3 regions of the Paenibacillus sp. N3/727 genome follow, and region 3 is predicted to be linked to each of the others. Evidence: predicted binding sites of a transcription regulator. Region 3 holds the regulator's gene; each other region holds the start of a gene.
What was found. Region 3 encodes LexA, which represses DNA repair genes until DNA is damaged. Its sites were predicted from a motif close to CGAACATATGTTCG; they were not measured.

Region 1 (6,558 bases), 1.8 Mb from region 3:
TGCCGGCCTCGCGCTGGCCTATCTCGGGAACGGCACTATTGCCGCACTCGGCACCGACCTCGTGGTCGGATCGGCACCGCCGGAGAAGGCTGGATCGGCCTCGGCCATGACCGAAACGGTTCAGGATCTCGGTGTATCGCTCGGTATCGCCGTGCTAGGGAGCCTGGCCACCGCGGTCTATCGACAGACGCTGCTCGATCGTATACCCGACGATCTGACGGATGAAGCACGCAAGGCGGTCAGCGATAGCTTGTGGGGAGCGTCTTCAGTAGCTACGGAACTTCCGGATGGCCTGATCGAAGAGGCACAGGCTGCCTTCACGGCGGGCTTCAATGGGGCAGCAATCTTCAGTGCCGTCAGCGTCGCGATCTTGGCAATTATTACAATTGTAGCGTTGAGGCACGTCGGAAGCTCCGGCAATACCATTGAGGACGCAACAGATGATTAGCCGACCGAGGGAGACCGGGAGATCATCCCTGGAGAATCATGTGCGGGAAGGGCTCAAAGCTATAGAAGGTTATACGTTGTTGGTCGGACGTATGATTGAGCCTGAGAGTGTTTATGTCGGGGTTCCGACGTTCTTGCTCCCGGAACTTGCCAAAAGTAAGCCCGGAGGTCAGTTGGCCCTCACTTCCCCATAAACTGCATAAGAAAGCAGCAATATAGCCAAATCATAAAATAGCGGTGCAGATGTTATTTCTGCACCGCTATTTCTTATTTTTTAATCATTTTAATTCAAACGTAGCCAACGCTAAAGTAAAGTTACCGCTTTGGGGACAGCCTCTGGTTTTGTGCTCTATGCTGTAATTAGCATTTGGAGTGTAAGTTGTGATTGCTTCCGCTGGTTGGGGTGCTAGTAAACAACGGGTGGTCTACCATTTTACAGTTTCATTGACAACCGTACGAGATGATTTGTTGGATGTTTTCGTAGTAGCCTTGCACGAAGTAGCGGAGAGGACGAATCGATTCCGGAAAAGCGGAGCGGTAAAAGCTTTCCAAAGGAAAGCTCGCATCGAAAGCATACGCTCCTTTGTCCCCGAATTTCTTCCGCCAAGGAAAATATAAAGAGAAATTCGGGGGCAAGAGCGATTGTAGGAACGATTCGTACACGTAGCGCCGTATAACAGCCAAAAGGGCAGTTCATGGAATTACTTATTTTGAAAATTCGTCTTACCTCCGAGAAGGTGAAATGCTGAATGTGGATAAACGAACCACCCAGAAGAGGCAGACCAACCCGAACAGAGGATAGAGCACAGACAAGAGAGAGCTGAATCCGAATTGGCTGAAGAAATAACAGATCAGCATAATGCCTATAGTGATGGTCTGTGGAGAAAGTGAAGTTCTTTGCTGCAGCTGCAGCGTTATTCCGTAGACATCGGCCACAAACGTACTGAATATTTCCAGGAAAATGAGAATGATATAGACGGTCTGTACAAACCAGCCTAACTGGCTAGCGATATTCCCCATTGGAATTTCAAACTGGGTAATACCGGGCATTTGAGCCGACATCGCGAAATGGGCAGACATAATCATAAATCCTACCCCCGCTCCACCGATGACTCCCCCCCATCTTACAGCCCTGGCACTGCCTGTTTGACTTCCAAGAGGTACAAGAACCGGCATAGCCATCACCAGGTTGAAGGCCGTGTATAGCAGAGGAGCAAGCCAGGCTGAAGGCAGGCTGTGCTCTGTGGTCAGCGTAAGAAACCGAGTGGCACCAGGTGTATTCATGGTTTGGGAAATGATCAACACGGACAAGATCAGCATCATGGGGACGACAAGGCTGTTCATAATCATAATGGATTGGATCCCTTTGCGAAGGATAAAAAAGGTTCCGACCATGGTCAGAATCAATCCTGTCTGGTAATGAAGATTGAGGTTTTCCATAAAGACGGTGCCAGCGCCGGCCAGCATAATGGAGTTTACCCCCATCAAGATAACGAGCATGATCAGACTGATGGACCCGCCTAATCGTTCACCGAATAAATGCTTGTTTAAATCCTCGTAGGACTTAGCGCCGATCTTTCTAGAGAGGGTCATCATTTTGGTTCCCAGCCAAATAAAAAGCACCGTTGCGAGTAATATGGTGATGGTTGCCCAATGTCCATATTGGGTAAAAAACTGTAATATCTCACGTCCTGTAGCAAAACCTGCGCCAACGATCGTACCGATATATGTAAAAGCTATCTGGAAGACGCGTATCCGATTTTTCACGTAGCAGCCTCCTTGTCGGGTGTGGTTGCGCTTCATACTGCATAGTACAAGGTATGCCTGGACAGCTCCGGACATGACTGCCACTTGTCCTTAGACCGTAACTATAAGACTTGCCGGACTAGTTCGGATATGGTACTTTTACGACAAAGGATTGTCGTGGGAGGTCATAGAATGGATTGGTTGAAACAGCGGATTATGGAGGAAGCCGTGGTTGTATCGGATCAGGTTGTTAAGCTCGATGCTATCCTGACACATCAGGTAGATCCTGCATTAATAATGGAGATGGGCAAGGAATTTGCGGCCCGTTTTAAGGACAAGGGTGTGACGAGGGTTGTCACACTCGAATCTTCCGGTATTTCTGTCGCCTTTGCGGTGGCGCATGAGCTTGGGGTCCCGATGGTGTTTGCCCGGCGAAAAAAAACACTGCTGGCCGATCCGGATGCATTGTGTGAGCGTGTGCCTTCCTTCACGAAAGGGATCGTTACGGATATCATGATGTCCCGCCAATATATCGGAGAGTTCGATAAAGTGCTGTTTATTGATGATATCATTGCAAACGGAGATGCAGCCCGGGGGTTGATCAAAATTATCGAACGTGCGGGTGCCGAGTTGGTAGGTCTCGGTGTTGTTATTGAGAAGAGCTTCCAGGCAGGAGCAAGAACGCTTCGAGAACAGGGTGTTGAGGTCGAACCGCTTGTCCGCATCACTTCGCTTGAAGACGGGAAGATCAATTTTGGGGACTAGCTGTTCAAGAGTTGGCATATTCTCTATTTCATTGAACCGAACCTAAAATCTTAACAACTTCTTTTCGGACCCACTTTTTTGTCATATAATAAAAGGGTAGGAAAGAGAGAGGAGGCAACACAATGGGGAAAGAACCGGTAACCGAGCCGTTTTTGATTGAGAAGTTGAATGGTGCAAAGGTACATTTTGAACGTGCTTTGGATTGTAAACATACGGAGTTTGATGATCTTTATCCCTATATGATTGAACATCCTCAGTTTTTCTGGTATAAGCGTTATGTTGCTTGGTCTGAATTGCTTACAATCGCTGGTCTGTGTGAGGAGCTCTCCTACGAATGGAGAGAACGGTTTACATCACAGCAAGTGGAGTATGTTGAGAAACGGGTGATGTCGTCGACGGTGCTTGATTTCTGGTTTGAAAAAAACGATAGCATCGAGCCGGCACAGCGTTAGTGAACTTACAGGAAGCATCTCAGCCGGGATGTTAAACCATATCACACTCAAGAGACCTAAATGATTCCATTTAGGTCTCTTTTTGAAATATGATATATTTCCCGCAGACACCGATTCTTGTCGTATATATCGACAACAGGATCATTATATGGGTATTATACTGCCGAATAGAAGGAGATAAGGACTATGATAAGTGACGAACAGTTGGATGCACTGCGATTATCGGGTGAGAGAGTCCGGGTTGTACGGGACGATCTAGAAAGCAATGATGTTGTAGGCATCGTGGTTGCATGGGATTCGCAACATGTGCTTATCCGCCGCCGAAACCGCCGTGTGGTGAAGCTGGACCGCAACTATAGCTATCAACTTTTTGGAGAACCGAGGACAAGCCCACGCTTAGAAGCATAGATCCTCATCAATAGGGACACCTTAATCAGGAAATCAGATGAACCAGTGAGGTGTTTTGCGAGATGGATTTATCCAATGATAAAATCAGCACGTACAAAAATGAGATCCTTCATCTCAAAGAAGCCATGCCGAAAGTGGCTGAGTCTTATCATCATTTTACAGGGGTCTGTTTCCAAGACGGCGAGCTTGACGAAATGACGAAACAACTCATTGCGCTCGGTATCGGGTTGTTCGCAAACAACGAATTATGCACGTTCTATCATATGGAAGAAGCGCGCTCAAAGGGCGCTACCGACACGCAGATTATGGAAGCTGTGGCTGTTGCGTCAGCAGCAGGCGCAGGACATGCATTGGCTCAGGGATTAATGCGTGTGCAGCCCAACCTTCAGTAGACTTTAGATTTCTGCTGATGAGTGAATGAACCGTCTCGCTTGACTGGCTGAGTGCTGGAAAGGAGACGGTTTTTTACGTGGTGACGAGAAGGAGCAGGCCGGGAAATAGAGTGAATTGATTTGACTTTGCAATGGTCTTAATGACCAGCTGCTGCGACTTGGGGAGGTCTGGTGTTCGAAGGAGATAGGCCAAGATAAACGCGCATTCGGGACATCATTTCTTCACGGAAGGACGGCCACAAGATTTCCATGCTTCCGACATAACCGCGACAGGCGTAACGTGCTTCGATTCCATTGTGACCTCGGTGTATATCAAATACTTTGATAGTCCTGGAGGCAAATTCCTGTTTAACCTCCCTTAGCAGAATTGCAGCACGCTTTGCACCATTTTCCACCACTTCAACGTACAACTGAGGCGTTTTGAATACGCCGCTTTCCTGAATAATCCGGCAATCTCTTTCGAAAACTTTGTGTATGAACATAAGGAGCAGGTAGCTTTTGATCAAGGATCTTTCTTCTGGTGTAATTCCTGTGATTGCCATTGATGCTCACCGCCTTTATATAGAAAATCGTTAATAAATACGAACTTACGTTCTTATTTTAACCCGTTTTCGATTGTTTAATCAAGATCTAAAAAAATGTTGACTCCAGTTAGTTAGCATGGTATGATATATCTTGTCGCCGCGATGATATCTCATCGAAGTGGCAAGATATATGCGGTCGTGGCGGAATTGGCAGACGCGCACGGTTCAGGTCCGTGTGGGCTAACCCCCGTGGAGGTTCGAGTCCTCTCGACCGCATCCTTAAGAAGACGTTTCCTTGCGGAGACGTCTTTTTTGTGCGTGTTGTTTCTTCTTACATAATTGCTGCTTCTTTCTCAAACACTATAGAACAGGTTTCTACAGTGAAAGGAGAATTTCATGCGTAACATGGGGTCGAAGTATGTAGCGGCAGTATGGTCCGCCTTGTTGACAGTTTTACTAGTGGGAGCTCTGTCCGTAGAGGTGGCTGAGGCTGCTTCGCATGATGTACAGAGTCTGGGTCATGAGGTTTGGTGGCTTGATACTTCAGCAGGTGATATGAAGTCTGACACGAGAAGTAGCTTGAAGAAGGATTCGGTCCGGTCCGAAACAGCAAAACAAGAGAAAGAGTCTACGCCGGGTAACAAGCTAGCCGTTATTATTGATGATTTTGGTAACGGGCAAAAAGGTACCGATGAAATATTGAACCTGCCGATAAAAATTACGGTTGCTGTAATGCCTTTTCTGCCGACAAGCAAAAGTGATGCGGAACGGGCACATAAGCTTGGCCATGATGTAATTATCCATATGCCGATGGAACCGAAGCAGGGGAGAGCTAACTGGCTCGGGCCCGGTGCCATAACGAGCAAGATGACGGACGAAGAGATTCGAAAGCAGTTGGAAAAAGCCATTGATCATGTTCCGTTTGCTGTTGGTATGAATAATCATATGGGTTCCAAAATTACAGGAGACGAGCGGATTATGTCCATCGTGCTCGATGTTTGCAAGGAACGGGGGCTGTTCTTTATAGATAGCAAGACCAATTACCATTCTGTCACCAGTAAGCTCGCTGCCGAGAAAGGAATGCCGAATATAAATAATGAGATTTTCCTGGATGATGTGCATACAGTCAAACACGTTACCAAACAGCTTAAGGCAGCTGCAGAGCAGGCGGTACAGAATAAGTCATGCATTACGATTGGACATGTGGGAACCTTCGGCGATCGGACAGCTGCCGCATTGAAGGGTTCGATCCCCGAGCTTCAAAGACAGGTGCAGTTCGTTGGTATTCAAGAACTTGTACAGGACAGATCCAATTGGAGGCCTGACCCGGTGCTTTCCTACTAAAAAAGGCGTTTCCCTCTGTATGATGAGTGGAAACGCTTTTTTAGGTGATATTAACGCATAAATAAAAATGAGCTAGTTGAAATAAACAAAAAAATGAAAAACGGCCCGGCCCTTGATTAAAGGGCCGTTAGATAATTGGCGATACCATCTACAATCGCTTCGGCAATTCCCATCTGGCCGTTTCGGCTGCACAGCTTTTCCCGGTCATGGGAATTACTGATAAAGCCGGTCTCCACAATGACGGCGGGAACTTCGATCCGGTTTAGCAAATAAAAGGGCTTGCCAACTGAAGTATGGTGATTGCTCTTATACAGAATGTTTAACTCGCGTTGTATGGATTCTGCCAGAATGGAGCTTCGTCCCTCTGCTTGATGGAGAACGATACCGCCCGTTTTGGATTTGTTTTTGCCCCAATTCACGTGGATGCTTACAACCATTTTTGTAGGAATCTCACTGCTCAGCTGTTTACGCTGGGCCAAA
Region 2 (6,558 bases), 2.5 Mb from region 3:
TAAGGTTTGCGGAAGTCCACTCTCTTATGTTCGTAAATGTCCGGTCTGCGAGGAAGAGGTCGGCTGGGAGGAGATCAACAAGGGATACGAATATGAAAAGGGAAAGTTCGTTCTTTTTGAAAAAGAAGAACTGGAGCAGCTTTCGGAACAGAACAGTAAAAATATTACGATTCTTGATTTTGTTGATTTAACGGAAATTGATCCGATCTATTTTCAGAAGACCTATTACCTGTCACCCGATCAGGCAGGAGCCAATGCGTATCGGCTGCTTCTTGAAGCCATGAGACAATCCGGCAAAATCGGCATTGCCAAAATCGCGATCCGCTCCAAGAGCAGTATGGCTGCCATCAGAGTCATCGATGAGTGTCTGGCGATTGAGACGATTTTTTACCCCGATGAGATCCGTCCGATCTCCCAGGTGCCAAACCTGCCGGAAAACGCAGTGGTAAATGACAAAGAGCTCACCATGGCACGCATGCTAATTGAACAACTATCCTCCCCCTTTGATCCACAAAAATATAATGATGATTACCGCGAGCGTCTGCAGGGCATGATCTCCAGCAAAGTTGCCGGTGAAGAAGTGAAGATCGCTCCTGCACGTCAGGAAACGAATGTGGTTGATCTGATGGCTGCGCTTCAAGCAAGTATTGAGGCCGTCAAGCCGCCGATTGCTACGGATCCGGGAACGACACCGAAACCACGGAAAACGACCCGAAAGACCGCTGCCAAAGAAGCGACAGCCAAAGTCAGCGGTGAAGGACCGGAACTCGAAGGACCTAAACCGAAACGCCGTACAACGAAGTCCAAGAAGACCGATACAGGTTCCTGAGCATGAACGGTTTAAAGGATTATCTTCCTAAAGAGCCCATGGCGCCTATCGTGACGGAAACCATTCCATCAGGAAGCGAATGGGGATATCAATTGAAATGGGACGGTGTTCGTATCCTGTCACTCCTTAATGGGGGTGAAGTATCACTGGTTTCCCGTAAACTGCTGAACAAGACAGCGCTGTACCCCGAAGTTGCCCGATCCCTATCAGAGCTGAAGGAGCACCGTCTGATTCTGGACGGCGAGGTCGTCTATTTCCATCCGGAGCTTGGCCGTCCGGTCTTCCAAAAAGTTCTGCAGAGGGAGCGCTCGCGTGCCATCAGCACGAACGCTCCCCTGTTTACGTATGTTCTGTTTGACATACTACTTGACGGTGACCGCGACATGCGGCAATTGCCTTACATTGAACGCCATCAGCGGCTGCAGCAAATTGTCTCCAACAAGCCGGGTCTTCTCGTCGCAGATCTGTTCAATGATGGTGAGAATTTATGGAAGTGGGCGGAGGACCGGGGCTGGGAGGGGATTGTAATCAAGCGTCTATCCTCCCCTTATCGTGAAGGAAAGAAACATCAGGACTGGTACAAGAAAAAAATTGCCGTACGATTGAAAACGGAGGCGATTGCGATGATTATCCGGGAAGGGCGTGTCGCCAGTCTTGTCTTGGCAGGCGATGACGGCTCCTACATCGGCAGAGCCTCACTAGGTCTGAACGAGCAGACCAAGCGGCAGCTGCTGCACTACGCCGGATTACATTCAGGCAGTGCACGCTGGAAGGAATTGCACACCGATTTAAAAAAAGAAAAGCTCGTTTGGCTCAGCAAACCGTTGACCGTTGAAGTAACGTTCCTGGAGTGGAGCCAGGACGGAATGATGCGTCATCCCAAACTGCTTGGAATTCAAGGGCTGGGTTAACGATGAGAAAACAGATCAAAGGCACACTAACCATTGAAGGCCAAGAAATCCAAATTACGAATCCCGACAAACCGCTGTGGCCCGAGGTTGGAATTACGAAGGCGATGTATTTGCAGAAGCTTGCCGCGCTGTCCCCATACTTGCTCCGCTACTGTCGCGGAAGACTTCTCACAACGATCCGCTATCCGCATGGGGTACCAGGTGAGTTCTTCTATCAAAAAAATGCACCAGAGCCGACCCCTCCATTTGTCAAAACAGCCCTGCATGAAAATATCAATTATGTTCTGCTGGACGGGCTTCCCGAGTTGTTGTGGCTTGGCAATCTGGCCGCGCTTGAGTTTCATCCGTCCCTGCATTATGCCAATAGCACACTTCCATGTGAATGGATGATCGATCTCGATCCCTCACAGCCGGAAGAGCCCAGAATCATGGAAGCTGCAGCTATCGTCGGCAATGTACTCCGTTCACTTGGTATTTCATCCGTACCGAAGACATCAGGTGCCACGGGCGTGCAGATCATCGTACCGATCCCGGAAGGAATGACATTTGACGAGCTTCGCACCATTGGACAATTCGTCGCCCAATATGTCACCGAGGAGCATCCGAAGCTGTTCACGATTGAAAGGCTGAAGAAAAACCGCGGCGATAATATCTATTTTGATTACCTTCAGCATTACAGCGGAAGAACGCTTGCAGCACCCTATACACCGAGGGCCCGGCCACTTGCTACCGTCTCCACCCCGCTGACCTGGGAAGAGGTGTCTCAGAATGTTTCACCTTCAGACTTTCATCTTCTCAATATCGTGGAGCGGCTTCAAGAGAAGGGTGATTTGCTAACGCTTTTGCCTCCTCAGCCGCTCGAGCCCATACTGCGTCACTTGTCGTCCAAACGAAAATAGTTCTAGAAGTGCGTGTTCAAAAAGGTCGGTTTTCAGCACCGAGAAGGTTGGATGAAGCTAGGAACTGAGGAGCGGAGCGTACGTTTTGGGTACGTGAGCACTGGAAGGACCGGCTGAATTCAAGATTCGATGCCGAGCCCACTTCCTGATTCACTTCGTGATCAAAAGCGGACTTTTTGAACAACCTCTATAAAGGATATCTAAAAAGGAAACGACAACTGCTCGATCTCCGGCATAAGTTCCTCTTGCTCTACCGGGCTCGACGGAACCGGAAGTTTGCCCTTGCGCTTGACTTCTGTCGGTGTCGGGGCAGAGCAAGCCGTGTTCTTGTTATAGCTGTTTTCACACAAAGTTTCAAAGTCACCAGGTTTCTCCAAGACAGACAAGCTTGAACCAGATCGTTGACCTTCCCCGGCCTTTGATAGCTGATCCTCCCCTGTCTTAATTGCCGAAACTGCCCAAGGTGCCTCATTCTCTGCAATGGGGCCAAACTGATTGGAAGCCCTGCCCCCAGGTCCACTGGACATACCGGTCAGATCATACTTCATCAGCAATTTCTGTGCCAGATCTTTGAACGAGGTAACATAGCTATCTTCGGCGTAAGCCGATCCACTATACAACTTGGCATACAACGAAACGACCTCTGGAAATTGATGTCTTAGAGTCTGCATGTACCACTCCTTCACATCGCGAGACAAACGCAATAAAGAAATCATCGCAAAATCCGCACCTGCCTCCTTGGCAGCATAAAGCAGTTGATTCATCTGCTCCTCACGATCCGTCAGAAACGGCAGCACCGGCGCTGCGAAAATCCTTGTCCGAATCCCATGCTGTGATAAACGCTGAACGGTCTCCATTCGTTTAGCCGGATGCGGCGAAGCCGGCTCCAATTTATGAATTACATTGTTATCCATTGTGTTAATGCTGATATTGACCGAGACTTGATCCATCCGGGTCAAAATGTCCAGATCCCGGAGCACAAGCGGCGATCGGGTCGTAATGCTTGTGGATATGCGGTATTTGGCTAACAATTTAAGGCACTCCCTGGTAATCTCCGTCTTGCTCTCAACAGGTTGATATGGGTCTGTAGCTGTGCCAATTGTCACCTGACCGATATGTCGGCGGACCGCCTCAATATCATGACAGAATTTCCCCGCGATAACGGCCAGCTGTGCCTCCAACGCCTCAACAGCATTATTTTTTATGAAAATATGGTGCTGAAACTCATCCTGTGCCCCCATTCCAATGAACGATTGAAACGCCCTGGCATAACAAAAGCTGCAGCCATGCGCGCACCCACGATAAGGATTGATCGACCAATCAAAAGGCATCTTCTTCTCTTTCACCCGGTTCAGTGTCTGTTTGGCCGTTATTTCTTCATATATCGTTTTGGTCATGAGCTCATCCCTCCTAATTTGCCCCCTTTAACAACATCAAAATACTGGTCCAAGTGTATTAGATATGATTATAACAAACACTTGTTCCTATACACAAGTTTATATGGATTAAAAAGGATATCAAATGTGGGAATTTCCGATCATTTTTTACATTTATGTTAGATTGATCACAACTTTGGGATGACAGTTTTTGTATGAAACTTATAATTTCTTATCATGGAAATGAAATCCTTTCACTCATTTTGTCCTATTTCCAAGAAACACAATGTTACAAATGACCCTATTCAACGGGAAGATGAGTATATTTATGAAACTTCCCATCATTTTATCCAGATATAGTCTATAACTGTAAGCTGTGATATGATGTGCAATGTTGTTTTGGGTTGACCTATTATAGATATTGGAGGATGTATTGGTGAAACGAATTTTTAGCTTATTGATTGTACTGATGTTAGCACTCCCTACCGTCGCAGGAGCTACCGGAAGCGGTATTACCCCGGTAGAAGGCGGGGATGGTGTTAAGGTCGAGATCGGAACTGTAGGAACGCTTGATCTCGGTAAAGATTTCTTCTACCTGAATAAAGAAGACGTTAAAAAGTTCTCAACAATGCAAGGAAACATCCTGTCAGGGCAGGAGATTGCCGGTATTGGTCCGATCGAAAATCAAGACTGGTTTGTATATTTTGACTATGTTGATTCGGGTCATATCAAAAACGCAGAGAAGGAAAAGATCAAGCCGGACAAACTTCTTAAGCAGATTAAAGAGGGCACCGAGGCACAGAACGAAGAAAAAGCTGCCAGCGACCATATTTTTGTTACGGGATGGGATGTTGAACCATTCTATGACCATAGTACAAAAAACTTGACCTGGTCTCTTTTGCTGGAGAATGCTGAGAAAAAAACATTTGTAAATTATGAGGTAAGGCTGCTTACCCGTGAAGGTTATATTAGCGTTGTGCTCGTTAGCGATTCCGAAAACCGCAAAGAAGCTGCAGCAATTCTGTCCAATGAGATTTTACCGAAATTTTCAGCTGTTCAAGGAGAGCGTTATGAGGATTTCGATGAGTCCACCGATAAGGTTGCCGAGATGGGCTTAACCGGTTTGATTCTCGGAGGTGCAGGTTTGGCTGTTGCCAAGAAGGTCGGCCTCCTGCTATTGCTCAAAAAGTTTTGGTATGTAATCGTTGCTGTCATTGTCGGAGTATTCAATTGGCTACGTAAGAAGACACGCCGCAGCAAGGACGAGACCCAAGAGACTTCTTCTACAACGCAGGAAACGCAAGGTCCTGATCACCCAGTCTCATAAATCTCATTCAACAACAAACCGCTCCGTAATACCGGAGCGGTTTGTTTATTATCCCCTTATAGATTGAGCTAAAGCGCTTGAAGAGCTTCAGCGGAGAAGACGGAATTATTCTGGAGAAGCTTGAGCGTTCGCCTTTGTCCCCGGATTTCAACGATGTATAAATATATGAAAGAAATCTGGGGGCAACAGCGATCGTAAGAATAATCCGCATTCGTAGTGATGCTTCGGCTAATAATTTTAAGTCTCATTCTTCTATAGCACTTTAGTGAATATCTTTCTTCTTGAAACGGCCGCCCTTCACATCGTGAATGTTACCAACCGCAAGAAACGCTTGGGAGTCCCAGTCTTCAACGATGGATTTCAGCTTCGCTTCCTCAAGCCGGGTAATGACTACAAAAATAACCTTCTTGCTGTCACCGGTATAAGCACCTTCCCCATCCAGATAAGTTACACCGCGACCCAGACGCTGAGTGAGCGCATCGCCAATTTCCTTATACTTCTCGCTTATAATCCATACCGATTTGGATTGATCAATACCTTCGATCGTAATATCAATCAATTTGAAAGCCAAGTAATACGCAATGAGGGAGTACATCGCATGATCCCAACCAAAGATGAAGCCTGCACTGCCGAGAATAAAGAAGTTAATGAACATGACGATTTCACCGACAGAGAACGGTGCTTTTTTGTTAATCAAGATGGCTACGATCTCTGTGCCGTCAAGTGACCCGCCCGAGCGGATAACCAAACCGACGCCGATCCCGAGTATAACGCCACCAAAAACAGCAGCCAGAAGCGGATCAATGGTAAGCGGGGACACCGGATGAAGAAAGTAAGTCCCTACCGACATAACCAAAACGGCGAAAAGTGTGGACAACGCAAACGTTTTGCCGATTTGCTTATACCCCATAAATAAGAAAGGAAGATTGAAGAGTGTGAGGAAAACGCCAAGTGGTATTTGGGTGATATGCGAAACCATAATCGAGATTCCAGTAATTCCACCGTCGATAATACGGTTCGGCACGAGAAATATCTCCAGACCGACGGCCATCAATGTTGCTCCAAGCGTCAAAAATATAAACCGGCGGAGAAGTCTTGCTTGGAGTGATCTCGAGGTTGGCTTTTCCGGCTGTGGCTGTTGTGTTGGTTGCATTTGTGGCTGAGACTGCTGTTGAGATTGCGATGACTGCGGCGGTTGTGATAGAACATTTAATTC
Region 3 (6,558 bases):
TGGGTAATTTTCCCTTGGGTTTCCCAAGACCGTGTAGCTCGTCTGATCTGTGATGTTTACATGCCTGACGGCAATCCGTTTGCAGGTGATCCACGCGGCATTTTGAAGAGATGTCTGAAAGAAGCGGAAGAAATGGGATTTACGTCTATGAATGTCGGTCCTGAGCCGGAATTTTTCCTGTTCAAGACAGACGAAAAAGGCAACCCAACAATGGAACTTAATGACCAAGGCGGATATTTCGATCTGGCTCCTACGGACCTTGGTGAGAACTGCCGCCGCGATATCGTGCTTACACTGGAAGAAATGGGCTTTGAAATTGAAGCATCCCACCATGAAGTTGCTCCTGGACAGCACGAGATCGATTTTAAATATGCGAATGCTATTAAAGCAGCTGATCAGATCCAAACTTTCAAGCTCGTTGTTAAAACGATTGCTCGTCAGCACGGTTTGATCGCTACATTTATGCCTAAACCATTGTTCGGCGTGAACGGTTCTGGTATGCACTGCAACATGTCGCTCTTTAATGGTAAAGAGAATATGTTCGTAGATGAAAGTGATGAGTTGGGTCTTAGCGCGACCGCACGCCACTTTATGGCTGGTGAGCTTAAGCACGCGCGTGCTTATGCGGCCATTACCAATCCTACCGTAAACTCCTATAAGCGTCTCGTTCCAGGCTATGAAGCTCCTTGTTATGTAGCATGGTCTGCGAGCAATCGCAGCCCGATGATCCGTATTCCAGCTTCCCGTGGTCTAAGCACCCGTGTGGAAGTTCGTAACCCGGATCCGGCTGCCAACCCTTACCTGGCTTTGGCTGTTATGCTTAAAGCGGGTCTTGACGGAATCAAGCGCAAGCTTACATTGCCAGCTCCGATCGACCGTAACATTTATGTGATGTCTGAAGAAGAGCGTATCGAGGAAGGCATTCCTAGCCTGCCAGCAAACCTGAAGGAAGCTGTGAATGAAATGCTCCGCAACGAAGTCATCTGTGATGCACTTGGCGATCACGCCTTGGCTCACTTCTTCGAACTGAAAGAAATCGAATGGGATATGTACAGAACGCAAGTACATCAATGGGAACGCGATCAATATATGACTCTGTACTAATAGCTGAAACCCTTGGCGCTCTGGGCGCCGGGGGTTTTTGTTTGTAGGGGGAACTTATATGAAGAAAATCGCATGGTTCTTTGCAATTTTTGTCATTCTTTTAATTCTTGGGTATATTTTATTACAGTCGAAGTTAAATAAGCTTGAGGATGATTTACATTCCTACCTTATGAATGATAAAAACTACAATGAAGAGGATATTGTTAGTATAAGAGCACGTTTTAGCAAAATGCCTCGATTTCCTGTATACGTTATATTTGAGGACGAGCTGCATGTTACGTATGTATACACCGATAGAAATGTTGGACAATGGGTCCAAATAGGACCGAGTGATATTGATATCGAAAATGGGAGTTATAAACACGAAGATCGTGATTAAGAAAAACGAACGAAGACCCTACCAGCTATAGAAATACAGATGAAGATGTAAAAAAAGGTTACCGCTTGTCCAAGACAAGACGGTAACCTTTAATTTGTATTGAGATAAAGGCTAGTGGATATCTCTAAAAACGCCGACAACTTTACCAAGTATGGTGACATGGTTTAAGCGAAGAGGCTCATATGTCGGATTCTCCGGTTGGAGACGGATGTGGTCTTTCTCTTTATAAAAAGTTTTCACAGTGGCTTCATCTTCCTCGGTCATAGCTACGACAATGTCGCCGTTGTCAGCGGTCTGCTGCTGACGGACGATCACATAATCTCCATTATGAATACCAGCTTCAACCATACTGTCACCCATTACGGTTAACATGAATACTTTGTTGTCCCCTACAAAATGTTGCGGTAGAGGGAAATAGTCTTCAATGTTCTCTGTAGCAGTGATAGGAACACCGGCAGTAACTTTACCGACGACAGGAACTCTGGAGATGGTGTGTGTGAATAAATTACTGTTCTCCGATTCTTCTTGCCCGAGCAGCTCAATGGCTCTTGGCTTCGTAGGGTCACGACGGATTAAGCCTTTCTTCTCCAAACGGTCCAGATGACCATGTACTGTTGAACTGGAAGCCAGTCCGACAGCCTCACCGATTTCTCGTACGGAAGGCGGGTAGCCCTTGCTCCGAACTTCGTTGCGGATAAATTCCAATATCGCCTGCTGGCGGCTGGATATCTTCGACATTCCGTATCAACCCCATTTAGTAACGTTTGGGAAAATTATAACATAGAACTTCCGTTCGCACAAACATAAGTTCTAAAAAACAAATAGAACAACCGTTCGTAAAAAGTATTGAATCAAACAAGTGTTCGTGTTATATTTAAATCCATAAGAGAACACTTGTTTGGGGGATGATGATTATGTTGAGATACACTACATACCGCAGTATTTATGAAGGACAGTTTCAGGAAGAGACACATAGCCAGGCTTCTCTATGGAATCGTACGGTGGAGCTTATCAAGTCACGTGGGGCAGGTAAATTGATGCTCATACTGCTGATTGTTGTTTTAGGATGTACTGGTGCATTTTCTGTTTTTGCCGGGGGATTGGAGGAACCGACAGCGGAGAAGAATATTATTGTGCAGCCTGGTGACTCGCTCTGGAGTATTGCAGCGGCTCATAAACCGAAGAAGATGGACACGAGGGTATACATCAGTTCAATTAGGGAAGTTAACGAGTTGAAAGGACCGGATATTCAGGCAGGAGATGTGTTGTCGTTGCCTCTATGGTGAAAGATATGATACACCGATACGGAATTCATGATCTGTTAAAATAATGGTATAATATAAAGAAGAGCACATATGCGAGCTTGGTAAGGAGAGGTTTCCTTGACAAGCTCTTTTTGACATGTCAAAGTTAAGAATGAATTTTTTATTGGAGGCGAAGGTATGGATATCGATGCTTTAATAGAACGTATAAACGTTCTGGCGAGAAAAAACAAAAATGAAGGGTTGACGGAGGAGGAACAAAAAGAACGTTCTGAGCTTCGTGAAGTCTATCTTAATAATCTTCGGAGAAACTTCCGACAGCAGTTGGATTCAATCGAATGGGTAGATGAAGAGAAAGACGGTCCTGGTTTGAAACATTAAACGTTTTCCGCTTGTCTGCTCAAGAGATCTATAATATGAAGTTTAGCGAAGAGGGGGAGACTCATGTCTCGTTCATGGGAAAGAAAAGTTAGCAAGAATATGTCTCAACTTAACAAGCAGCGCAAGAAGCAGGGACAAGCAATACTTGGAACGACGAACACATCAACCAGTGACGGAGATGTATTCAAAGGACGTAAATACGTTCTGCCAATCATTTTGCTTGCACTGGCTGTTCTTTATGCGCTGCTCGGGTTGGCTACAGTTGATGCGGGAGCAGGCAGTAAGACAATGAACTACATCGGAGTCAGTTTGTACATTTTGTTGGCTTTAATGATTTTTTTGCGGAAACCATACTTGAAAGTAGGACGCAGCACAGTATCTACCTTTAAGTTTAACCGTGAACGTAAGCTGACGGCATCGGAAATATCCAAAATCAGAATTTTGCAAGGTTCTGTTGTCATCGAGAATAAAGCTCGTGGCGGAAATTGGGTGTTCTCGCGTTTGATTAACCGTTATGATACAAAAGCGATGGGGGAAAGACTGGAGCAATTTGCGAAAATCAATAATATCCCAGTAGAGCACGAATAATGGATTTGCCTGCTATTTTAGAGGGCATGTAAAGGGAGATGGAGAGATGCCGGCAACTGCGGTACTGTTTGACCTGGATGATACGCTATTGTGGGATGAAAGAAGTGTAGAGGAAGCATTTGAGGTAACTTGTCAGGCTGGGGCGGAAAGCACCGGAATTGATGCAACCGCTCTGCTCACAGCAGTTCGAAGCGAAGCGCGCTCTTTGTACGAATCCTATGACACCTTTACATTTACGAAATTGATCGGCATTAACCCATTTGAAGGCTTGTGGGCGAACTTTACAGCAGGTGATCAGCCGGAGTTCCGCCGTCTTCAGGAGCTCGCTCCTGTTTATCGTAAAGAATCATGGCGCAGAGGGCTGAAGTCTCTAGGAGTAGAGAATAATGAACTGGCAGAAGAGCTAGCAGAACGGTTTGCTGCTGAACGAAGAAAGCGTCCGTATGTGTATGATGAAACGTTTGATGTGCTGAAAGAGCTGCAGAATACTGTGAAGCTGTTGCTTTTAACGAATGGCAGTCCTGATTTGCAACAGGAAAAGTTGGATGGAGTTCCAGAACTGGCACCTTATTTTAATCACATCGTCATTTCGGGTGATTTTGGAAAAGGTAAACCGGATGCATCTATTTTCACCCATGCTCTTGGTTTGCTGGGGGTTGAACCGGAGAATGCTGTGATGGTAGGGGATAAGCTGACTACCGACATTAAGGGTGGAAACGCTGCGGGACTGACAACCGTATGGATCAACCGGACGGACCGTACTAAAGATTCCTCCATTGTACCGGACTATGAAATTCAGAGTTTGTCAGAGCTTCATGACATATTGTCTTCTTTGTAATTTTGGTCAGTTCATAAAACATAACAAGCTTAAAAGACAAGAGCAAGCCGGACGTCTCACATATTGATGTGGAGGTTACCGGCTTTTTTCTTGTTTATTTTTTGTGACAAATGTCACAGAATTGTAAGTGAATGAACATGTTAGACCGTTTAAATAGATGTATAATGATGGAACAATTGAAGAATTAGGAAAAAAATATAAAAAAGGTATTACATATGATTTCGAAAAGTAGGTGGATATCGTGAAAAAGAAAAGATACGCTTTGATTTCCGCTATGATTATGGTGGCAATCGCCTTGGCAGCATGCAGTGATAGCAAAGCAGACAAGAATGAGGAGCTAATGATGATGGATCCGATCATAGTGGACCTGACTCTGAATGCCGAAACGGCTGCTGTCGGGGAGAAAGTGATGATCCAAGCGAAGGTGACCCAATCTGGTGAGCCTGTCGAGGATGCAAACCTTGTTGAATTTGAAATCACACGTGAAGGTGGAGGTATGCAGGCAAAAGTACCGGTAGAGCATTCACAAGGTGGAAGTTACGAGCTGGAGAAGACGTTTAAGGAACCGGGGACTTACCGGATTGTATCACACGTAACTGCACGTGGACAGCACTCTATGCCGATGAAAGAGCTTAAAGTAACTGAATAGGTTAAAGCGTGACCGAAAAAAACAGGCTGCCCAAGAATTCATCCTTGGGTGGCCTACTTGGTTTTGTAGCTCGACACTTCATTTTACCAATGAGAGGTTTCTATTTTGTCAATGTTTATAAGCGGTCAAGCACGTAGCGTCTTAGTACAGGCAAAGGGGCGTCCCAGGTCAATGGACCTTTTAAGACACCCCCACAGTTTATATACAAGTAAATGATACAATTGCTTTATTGAAAACCTGGGTCAGCAACGGGATGGGCTACCCATCCATTCTCTTCAACAAAAAGACGTACAGCAATAATTTGACGATTGTCCATCAAGGTGAAGAAATGTGGTGTATTTTCCGGTACGGAAATAACATCACCTGGTTCAAGTTCAACATTGAAGTAGCCGACGTCATCGGCACCTTTAATAATGAAAATACCTTTACCACCTACGATTGCACGGATTTCATCCTCAGAATGCGTGTGAATTTCCTCAAACTTATTCAACAGCTCTTCCAGATTAGGCGTCGACTCGGATAGAGTGATGACATCCCAAATTTTATATCCACGGCGGGAGGCCAAATCACGGATTTCTGCATCATAAATACCGAGAATGCGTTTTTTCTCCTCATCGGTCAAGGCAAAGTTTGTCTGCAAGTCTTCCGGCAGCTTTTCAATGTTCCAATGCTCATAAATAACTTCTTGTTTGTTCAAAAAATCCCGAACATTATCCACTCCGGTGATCCGCTCGTTCGTGTTACGAATAACGATTTCTGCCATATCCTATCCCTCTTTCTCCACTTGGATTAATAAGTATTATAGCCTCGCCACGGTTATTTGTCATTAGAAAAATATCAATTAAGGCTGAAACGGCGCACATTTCCTCAGATCTCGTTCTTTTCTATTGAAAAATATTCTGTTACACTAAGATTTAACGTTTTGCGGGGAGGGGTAAACATTGAGCAAACCTAGCTTACAAGAAGTACTAAAAGAACGAATATTAATCCTTGATGGCGCTATGGGCACCATGATACAGCAGGAGGACCTCTCACCGCAGGATTTCGGCGGAGACGACTTGGACGGCTGCAACGAAATGCTGGTGTTAAATCGCCCGGATGTCATTCAATCCATTCACGAACTATATCTGGAAGCGGGCGCAGATCTGATTGAAACCAACACGTTTGGTGCAACCGCGGTCGTATTGGCTGATTATGATGTACCTCAGCTTGCCCGAGAGATCAATTTGGAGGCGGCTCGTCTGGCGCTCGCCGCCGTTGCAAAATATTCAACTCCCGAGAAACCTCGTTATGTAGTTGGGGCAATGGGGCCAACTACGAAAACACTGTCGGTTACCGGAGGAGTTACGTTTCAAGA

Region 1: MNQ98_RS21495 (YhjD family protein) is a predicted target of LexA. The motif match lies at 4,793-4,806, and genes of this name have one in related genera.
Region 2: MNQ98_RS24655 (SPL family radical SAM protein) is a predicted target of LexA. The motif match lies at 4,111-4,124, and genes of this name have one in related genera.

What each region holds. Positions count from the first base shown of each region.
Region 1 covers NZ_CP093336.1:4,620,524-4,627,081, reverse strand. The annotation lists gene MNQ98_RS21530 (MFS transporter) at 1-448, shown strand, start outside; gene MNQ98_RS21525 (hypothetical protein) at 441-641, shown strand; gene MNQ98_RS21520 (YkvI family membrane protein) at 1,171-2,214, opposite strand; gene MNQ98_RS21515 (xanthine phosphoribosyltransferase) at 2,386-2,958, shown strand; gene MNQ98_RS21510 (hypothetical protein) at 3,081-3,410, shown strand; gene MNQ98_RS21505 (hypothetical protein) at 3,597-3,818, shown strand; gene MNQ98_RS21500 (carboxymuconolactone decarboxylase family protein) at 3,881-4,210, shown strand; gene MNQ98_RS21495 (YhjD family protein) at 4,348-4,752, opposite strand; tRNA gene MNQ98_RS21490 (tRNA-Leu) at 4,927-5,010, shown strand; gene MNQ98_RS21485 (divergent polysaccharide deacetylase family protein) at 5,131-6,078, shown strand; gene MNQ98_RS21480 (N-acetylmuramoyl-L-alanine amidase) at 6,195-6,558, opposite strand, start outside.
Region 2 covers NZ_CP093336.1:5,293,705-5,300,262, forward strand. The annotation lists gene ku (non-homologous end joining protein Ku) at 1-829, shown strand, start outside; gene MNQ98_RS24645 (ATP-dependent DNA ligase) at 832-1,740, shown strand; gene ligD (non-homologous end-joining DNA ligase) at 1,743-2,639, shown strand; gene MNQ98_RS24655 (SPL family radical SAM protein) at 2,840-4,036, opposite strand; gene MNQ98_RS24660 (DUF2167 domain-containing protein) at 4,452-5,342, shown strand; gene MNQ98_RS24665 (YitT family protein) at 5,605-6,558, opposite strand, start outside.
Region 3 covers NZ_CP093336.1:2,815,910-2,822,467, forward strand. The annotation lists gene glnA (type I glutamate--ammonia ligase) at 1-1,104, shown strand, start outside; gene MNQ98_RS12820 (DUF3139 domain-containing protein) at 1,163-1,483, shown strand; gene lexA (transcriptional repressor LexA) at 1,595-2,221, opposite strand; gene MNQ98_RS12830 (LysM peptidoglycan-binding domain-containing protein) at 2,398-2,769, shown strand; gene MNQ98_RS12835 (DUF896 domain-containing protein) at 2,926-3,126, shown strand; gene MNQ98_RS12840 (hypothetical protein) at 3,190-3,714, shown strand; gene MNQ98_RS12845 (HAD family hydrolase) at 3,761-4,552, shown strand; gene MNQ98_RS12850 (FixH family protein) at 4,794-5,201, shown strand; gene MNQ98_RS12855 (cupin domain-containing protein) at 5,428-5,964, opposite strand; gene metH (methionine synthase) at 6,143-6,558, shown strand, end outside.